DNA from 2 places in the Burkholderia sp. NLJ2 genome. Region 1 is predicted to be linked to the other one. Evidence: predicted binding sites of a transcription regulator. Region 1 holds the regulator's gene; the other holds the start of a gene.
The links. Region 1 encodes FliA, which starts transcription of late flagellar genes. Its sites were predicted from a motif close to CTAAAGTTTNNNNNNNNNNNGCCGNTA; they were not measured.

Region 1 (3,273 bases):
ATCGACCAAATTCCTGCTGAAGAGCGCATTTTGTGTGCCGCGCGACGGCTCGCCCTTCGTGCCGCAAGACGAAGACATGCCGACGCTGCTTTCCGCCCTGACCGCACGTTCCACTGCCGAGCTGCACGAGGTGCGATTTGGATAAACAAATCATCGATCAGGCCGAAGGGCTGAGGCGCCTGCTGGCCGGGCGCGCGTCGCGCATCGTCGCGGTGACGGGCGGGCCGGCGGGTGTCGGTTGCACGTCCACCATCGTAAACCTGGCGGCGGCGCTCGCGTCGCTCGGCAAGGATGTGCTCGTCGTCGACGAGCGCGCCGACGTGCATTCGGCCAGCGCGACGCTCGCGGGCGCGTGGCTGCGCGACGGCGAACGCACGCGGGTGACTGCCGGCTTCGGCCTGTGCGCGGCCGCGCGGCTCGCGCGGGCCGGCTACAGCGACGCGCAACTGAGCGACTTCATCGACGGCCCGGCCGACATCGTCCTCGTCGACGCGCAGCTCGGCGCCGACGGCTCGTTCTCGGCGCTCGCGCGCGAAGCGCACGACGTGCTGGTCGTCACGCGGGTGGCCGCGCAGGCGATCACCGAGGCGTACGCGTGCATGAAGCGGCTGCATTTCGCGCATGCGTTCGCGCAGTTCCGCGTGCTGACCAATCACGTCGGCAGCCATGCGGACGCGAAGACGGCCTTCGACAACCTCGCGGGCGTCGCGAGCCGCTACCTGACGGTGTCGATCGCCGACGCGGGCTGCGTGAGTGCCGATCCGCTCGTCGAGCACGCGCGCGAGCTGACGCATGTGGTGGTCGACGCGTTCCCGTCGTCGTCGGCCGCACGCGACTACCGGCAGATTGCCGCCGACCTGCTGTACTGGCCGATGCGCCCGCGTTCGGGCGCGGGCCGCGCCGTCCATGCGGGCGGCAAGCCGTCGTATGAGGCGGGCGCGGCACACGCCGCGTGAGCGCTACCGGAAGGAGAGAGCCATGATGTACAACGCTCAAGGAAAGATGTCCCAGTCCGACGTGCTCGCGCAATATGCGCCGCTCGTGCGTCGCCTCGGGCTGCAGCTCGTCGCGAAGATGCCGGCGAGCGTCGACCTCGACGACCTGATCCAGGCCGGCATGATCGGCCTGATGGACGCGGCCGGCCGCTACAAGGAAGACCAGGGCGCGCAGTTCGAGACCTACGCGACGCAGCGCATCCGCGGCGCGATGCTCGACGAATTGCGCAGCAACGACTGGCTGCCGCGCAGCCTGCGCAAGACGTCGCGCGAGGTCGAGCACGCGGTGCACCAGGTCGAGCAGCATCTCGGCCGCTCGGCGAGCGAGACCGAGATCGCGCAGCACCTGAACATGCCGCTCGACGAATACCAGGGGATGCTGCAGGACCTGCACGGCAGCCAGCTCATCTATTACGAGGATTTCGACCGCGCGGCCGACGACGAGCCGTTCCTCGACCGCTATCGCGTCGATCACGCCGATCCGCTGTCGTCGCTGCTCGACGAGCACCTGCGCGAGGCGCTCGTCGAGGCGATCGAGCGGCTGCCGGAGCGCGAGAAGCTGCTGATGTCGCTGTACTACGAACGGGGTCTGAATCTGCGCGAGATCGGCGCGGTGCTCGAAGTGAGCGAATCGCGCGTGTGCCAGCTGCACAGCCAGGCCGTCGCGCGCCTGCGCGCGCGGCTGCGCGAACAGGCGTGGGTCGGCGCGGAGTCCTGACCCTTTCTCGACGACAACGCGCGCCGACGCCGCGCGCTTCGTCCGCTTGCGCATTTTGCGCGCCGATTTGCTACAATCCCTCCCGTTTTCCGAGGAGCGTTGCGACGGACCATCCTGCGTCCGCCAGGCTCGGAAGGCTTCACCAAGCAGCCGTGCGGCGCGCGTTTCGCGACCGTCGCGCCGGCCCCGCTTCCTGAACGGCGCTCACGTCACCAATCTAGAACTTTTTTAGAAAGGAGGGCGTGATGAACGCCATTATCGATTCGCAAGCTTCCAAGGATTACGTCGTCGCCGACATGGCGCTGGCCGGCTGGGGCCGCAAGGAACTGAACATCGCCGAGACCGAAATGCCGGGCCTCGTGCAAATCCGCGACGAATACAAGGCGCAGCAGCCGCTGAAGGGCGCGCGCATCGCAGGTTCGCTGCACATGACGATCCAGACCGGCGTGCTGATCGAGACGCTGAAGGCGCTCGGCGCGGACGTCCGTTGGGCATCGTGCAACATCTTCTCGACGCAGGACCACGCCGCGGCCGCGATCGTCGAAGCCGGCACGCCGGTGTTCGCATTCAAGGGCGAATCGCTCGACGAATACTGGGAATTCTCGCACCGCATCTTCGAATGGCCGAACGGCGAATTCGCGAACATGATCCTGGACGACGGCGGCGACGCAACGCTGCTGCTGATCCTCGGCGCGAAGGCCGAGAAGGACCGTTCGGTGATCGCGAAGCCGACCAACGAGGAAGAAGTCGCGCTGTACAAGTCGATCGCGAAGCACCTCGACATCGACGCGACCTGGTACTCGACGCGTCTCGCGCACATCAAGGGCGTGACCGAAGAAACCACGACCGGCGTGCACCGCCTGTACCAGATGGAAAAGGACGGCCGCCTGCCGTTCCCGGCGTTCAACGTGAACGATTCGGTCACGAAGTCGAAGTTCGACAACCTGTACGGCTGCCGTGAATCGCTCGTCGACGGCATCAAGCGTGCGACCGACGTGATGATCGCGGGCAAGGTCGCGGTCGTCGCCGGCTACGGCGACGTGGGCAAGGGCTGCGCGCAGTCGCTGCGCGGCCTTGGCGCGACCGTGTGGGTGACCGAAATCGATCCGATCTGCGCGCTGCAGGCGGCGATGGAAGGCTACCGCGTCGTGACGATGGAATACGCGGCCGACAAGGCCGACATCTTCGTGACGGCCACCGGCAACTTCCACGTGATCGGCCACGATCACATGAAGGCGATGCGCCACAACGCAATCGTCTGCAATATCGGCCACTTCGACTCGGAAATCGACGTCGCGTCGACCCGCCAGTACGAGTGGGAAAACATCAAGCCGCAGGTCGACCACATCATCTTCCCGGACGGCAAGCGCGTGATCCTGCTGGCGGAAGGCCGCCTCGTGAACCTCGGCTGCGCGACCGGCCACCCGTCGTTCGTGATGTCGAACTCGTTCGCGAACCAGACGCTCGCGCAGATCGAGCTGTTCGTGCGCGGCGCCGAGTACGAGAACAAGGTGTACGTGCTGCCGAAGCATCTCGATGAAAAGGTCGCGCGCCTGCACC
Region 2 (3,273 bases), 400 kb from region 1:
CCAGCTCGGCACGCGCGGGCGTCCAGCGCGGGTCGGCGTGCGCGCCGAGCGGATCGGCGGTGTCGGGCGGCAACGACACGCCCTGCCGGGCGGCCGCCGGCAACGTCTGCGCGGGGTCGCGAGCGGGTGCACCGCCTTGGGCCGGCGGGCCCGCTGGCGCGGTCGCCCGCGTGGTCGCCGGCAGCGGCGTGCGCTGCGCGAGCAGTTCGTCGAGCACGTCGGTCGAGTCGTGCTGCACGGCATTCGGGTCGGCCGGCGCGAGCGCGGCCGTCAGGCGCGCCTGCGGCTCGCGCATCAGCGCCGCGAGCGGACGCTGGCCGGCCAGCCACTGCGCCAGATGGGATTCGTAGAAGAGGCCGCTCTCGCTCACGGCCTGCGCGAGCGCTGCGCGCAACGCCGCGACCGGCGGCAGCGCGGTCGTTTCGCGCGCCGCCGCGGCGGACGAAGCCGCAGCGGAAGAAGGCGTGGAAGGCGTCGCCGGATCGGACGCGGCCGGCGCACGCGCCGGCACGGCCGGATCGGTCAGCAGCACGGCGGGATCGGCCAGCAGCGGCGCACGCCCGGCGATCGCGGGCGTCGCGTCGCCGCCCGCGCGCGAGATCGCGTCGAGCACGCGCCCGACGTCGGACAGCGCGGTCTGCGTGGAGGCTTGCGGCGCGGCGGGCTGGCCGCCGGCCGGAGGCGGGGAAGACACACCGACGCCCGGCGTGCCGACCTGCGCGGTCGCGCCGCCGCCGGCGGGTGCCGATACGGTGCCGGTCAGCAAGCTGTCGAGGCGGCTTGCCAGCAGTGCGGCCGCAACGGGGTCGATACCGGTCATGATCGGAGCCTGCTCACCTCAGCGACATCGTTGCGAATCCGGGAGCAGCACGCCGGTGCGGCCCACGGGAACAGCGCGCGTGCCACGTGCGGCAACGGGCATGGGCGCCCCGCGCCCGTCTCCCCGGAAAACGGGCCCTACCCGCGCGCGCGGTAGAGATCGGTCAATACCTTGGTCGAGCGCCGCGCCTCGAACAGCGCGGACAGCCGCGCGACGTCCGGGCTCGCGAGATCGCGGATCGCGGCGTCGTCGGCCAGGATGCGGCGAATCAGGTCGAGCTTGCGGCCGAGATCCGATTCGTCGAGCGCGACGCCCGGATCGGCTTCCTTCAGCCCGTCGACGAGCTGCATGAATTCGGCCTGCAACCCCGGCAACGCGCTCCAGTCGGCGCTGCGCGCGGCGCACAGCATCCGGCCCGACACGGCGGCGAGCGCCTCGTAACGCGCGAAGTATTCGGCCTTGAGATTCATCGTGCTGCTTCCACTGCCTGTTGCGCGGCCATCCGCGCGACTTCCGGGGCGATGCCCGTCCATGCTTCCTCGAGCGTGGCGAGCAGCCCGTCGACCTCGACCAGCATCGCGTCGCTCGCCTGCGCGTTCGCTTCCAGCAGGCGCCGGCCGATATACGCATACAGCGCGTCGAGCCGGCCCGCGATGTCGCCGCCCGCGTCGCGGTTCAGCGACGCCCGCAGGCCGCTCTCGACGATCCGGATCGCCTTGCCGATCGCTTCGCCGCGCGCGGACACGTTGCCCTGCTGCAGGTGCATGCGCGCCAGTGCGATCGCCTGCCGCGCGCCCTGGTACAGCATCGCGATCAGCCGGTGCGGGGACGCGCCCATCACCCCCGTCTCGACGCCGACACGCGCGTAGGCACTGGCTCCAGCGTGTCCTGGGGAAAACATGCGCTTCTCCTTGTGATGCCTTGGCTATACGGGAGCCGCCGCCGTGCATCGCACGACGCGGCCTTCTCCGGAGTTATCGGAAGGGATTTGAAAAGCTTTAGGCGCGCGGGGCCTCCGCCGGGCGCGGGAAACCGGCCCGCCGGCCCCGTCCGGCAAGCCCGGATGGGTGTCGCCGGTTGGCCGGCCCCGGATGCCCGTCGCCGGGTGGCCGTCCCCGGATGGCCGTCGCCGGTGGCCGTCCCCGGATGCCCGTCGCCCGGATGGCCGGCCCCGGTTGGCCGTCCCGTCACACCGACATCTGCATGATGTCGTTGTAAGCGCTCACCAACTTGTTGCGGACCTGAAGCCCGAACTGGAAGCCGATGTTGGCTTTCTGCATGTCGACCATCACGTCGTTCAGCGACACGTTCGGCGCACCGACCTCGAACGCCTGCGCCTGGCCGAGCGCGTGCTGCTGGTCGCCGCTGATCTTGTCGAGCGACGCCTTCATCGCGCTCGCGAACGTGCCGGCCGTCGCCGCGCCCGAGCCGGCAAGCGCCGCCGTCGGGCTCGCGACGCCGCCCGACGCCTGCGCGGCCATCGACTGCATCTGTTGCAACACCGAACCGATTCCGCTGACGTTCGCCGTCATGCTGTCCCCAGACATAAGAGAAGAGACCCGGACGCACCGGGCGTTTCCGCCGGCGCCGCACCACGCGCACCATGCCGGATCGCGAAAAAGGATAGCAGCGCGCCGCGCGGCAAAGCCGAGAAAGTACGGGGGAAACCCCGCTCTTTTCGGTCGATCGGAGTCCGGCCCGGGTCACGATAATCGCATCGTGTCATTGTCCGCCCGCTCGTCCGAGCGAGCTCAGTCGTCCCGCTCCGGAGAAACTCGACGCATGGATTCGCAGGCCAACTCGCTGATCAACCCCGACGCCCGCGCGGGCCTCGCCAGCCCGGCGTCCGGCGCCGCCGCGGCCGCCGCGCTGCCGGGCGCGGGCGTCGCCGGCGCGGACTTCGGGCTCGGCGGCTTCGCGGAACGCATTCCCGGCATCTCGCGGATGAAGGGCAACCCGAAGCTGCCGTTCCTGATCGCCGTCGCGTTCGCGATCGCCGCGATCACCGCGCTCGTGCTGTGGAGCCGGACGCCCGACTACCGCGTGCTGTACAGCAACCTGTCGGACCGCGACGGCGGCGCGATCATTACCGCGCTCCAGCAGGCAAACGTTCCCTACAAGTTCGCCGATGCCGGCGGCGCGATCCTCGTGCCGTCGAACCAGGTGCATGAAACGCGCCTGAAGCTCGCCGCGATGGGGCTGCCGAAGGGCGGCTCGGTCGGCTTCGAGCTGATGGACAACCAGAAATTCGGCATCAGCCAGTTCGCCGAACAGGTCAACTACCAGCGCGCGCTCGAAGGCGAGCTGCAGCGCACCATCGAATCGATCAACGCGGTGCGCAGCGCACGCGTGCATCTCGCGATCCCGAAGCCGTCGGTATTCGTGCGCGACAAGGAAGCGCCGAGCGCGTCGGTGTTCGTCGACCTCTACCCGGGCCGCGTGCTCGACGAGGG

Region 2: a site for FliA is predicted at 1,796-1,822, ahead of fliS (flagellar export chaperone FliS). Genes of this name have one in related genera too.

Annotation. Positions count from the first base shown of each region.
Region 1 covers NZ_CP137808.1:284,168-287,440, forward strand. Annotated here, with positions in the region: gene flhF (flagellar biosynthesis protein FlhF) at 1-145, shown strand, start outside; gene R9B84_RS01215 (flagellar biosynthesis protein FlhG) at 138-956, shown strand; gene R9B84_RS01220 (RNA polymerase sigma factor FliA) at 979-1,713, shown strand; S-adenosyl-L-homocysteine riboswitch at 1,799-1,926, shown strand; gene ahcY (adenosylhomocysteinase) at 1,959-3,273, shown strand, end outside.
Region 2 covers NZ_CP137808.1:3,501,546-3,504,818, forward strand. Annotated here, with positions in the region: gene R9B84_RS16150 (flagellar hook-length control protein FliK) at 1-820, opposite strand, end outside; gene R9B84_RS16155 (flagellar protein FliT) at 958-1,290, opposite strand; gene fliS (flagellar export chaperone FliS) at 1,287-1,721, opposite strand; gene fliE (flagellar hook-basal body complex protein FliE) at 2,008-2,352, opposite strand; gene fliF (flagellar basal-body MS-ring/collar protein FliF) at 2,603-3,273, shown strand, end outside.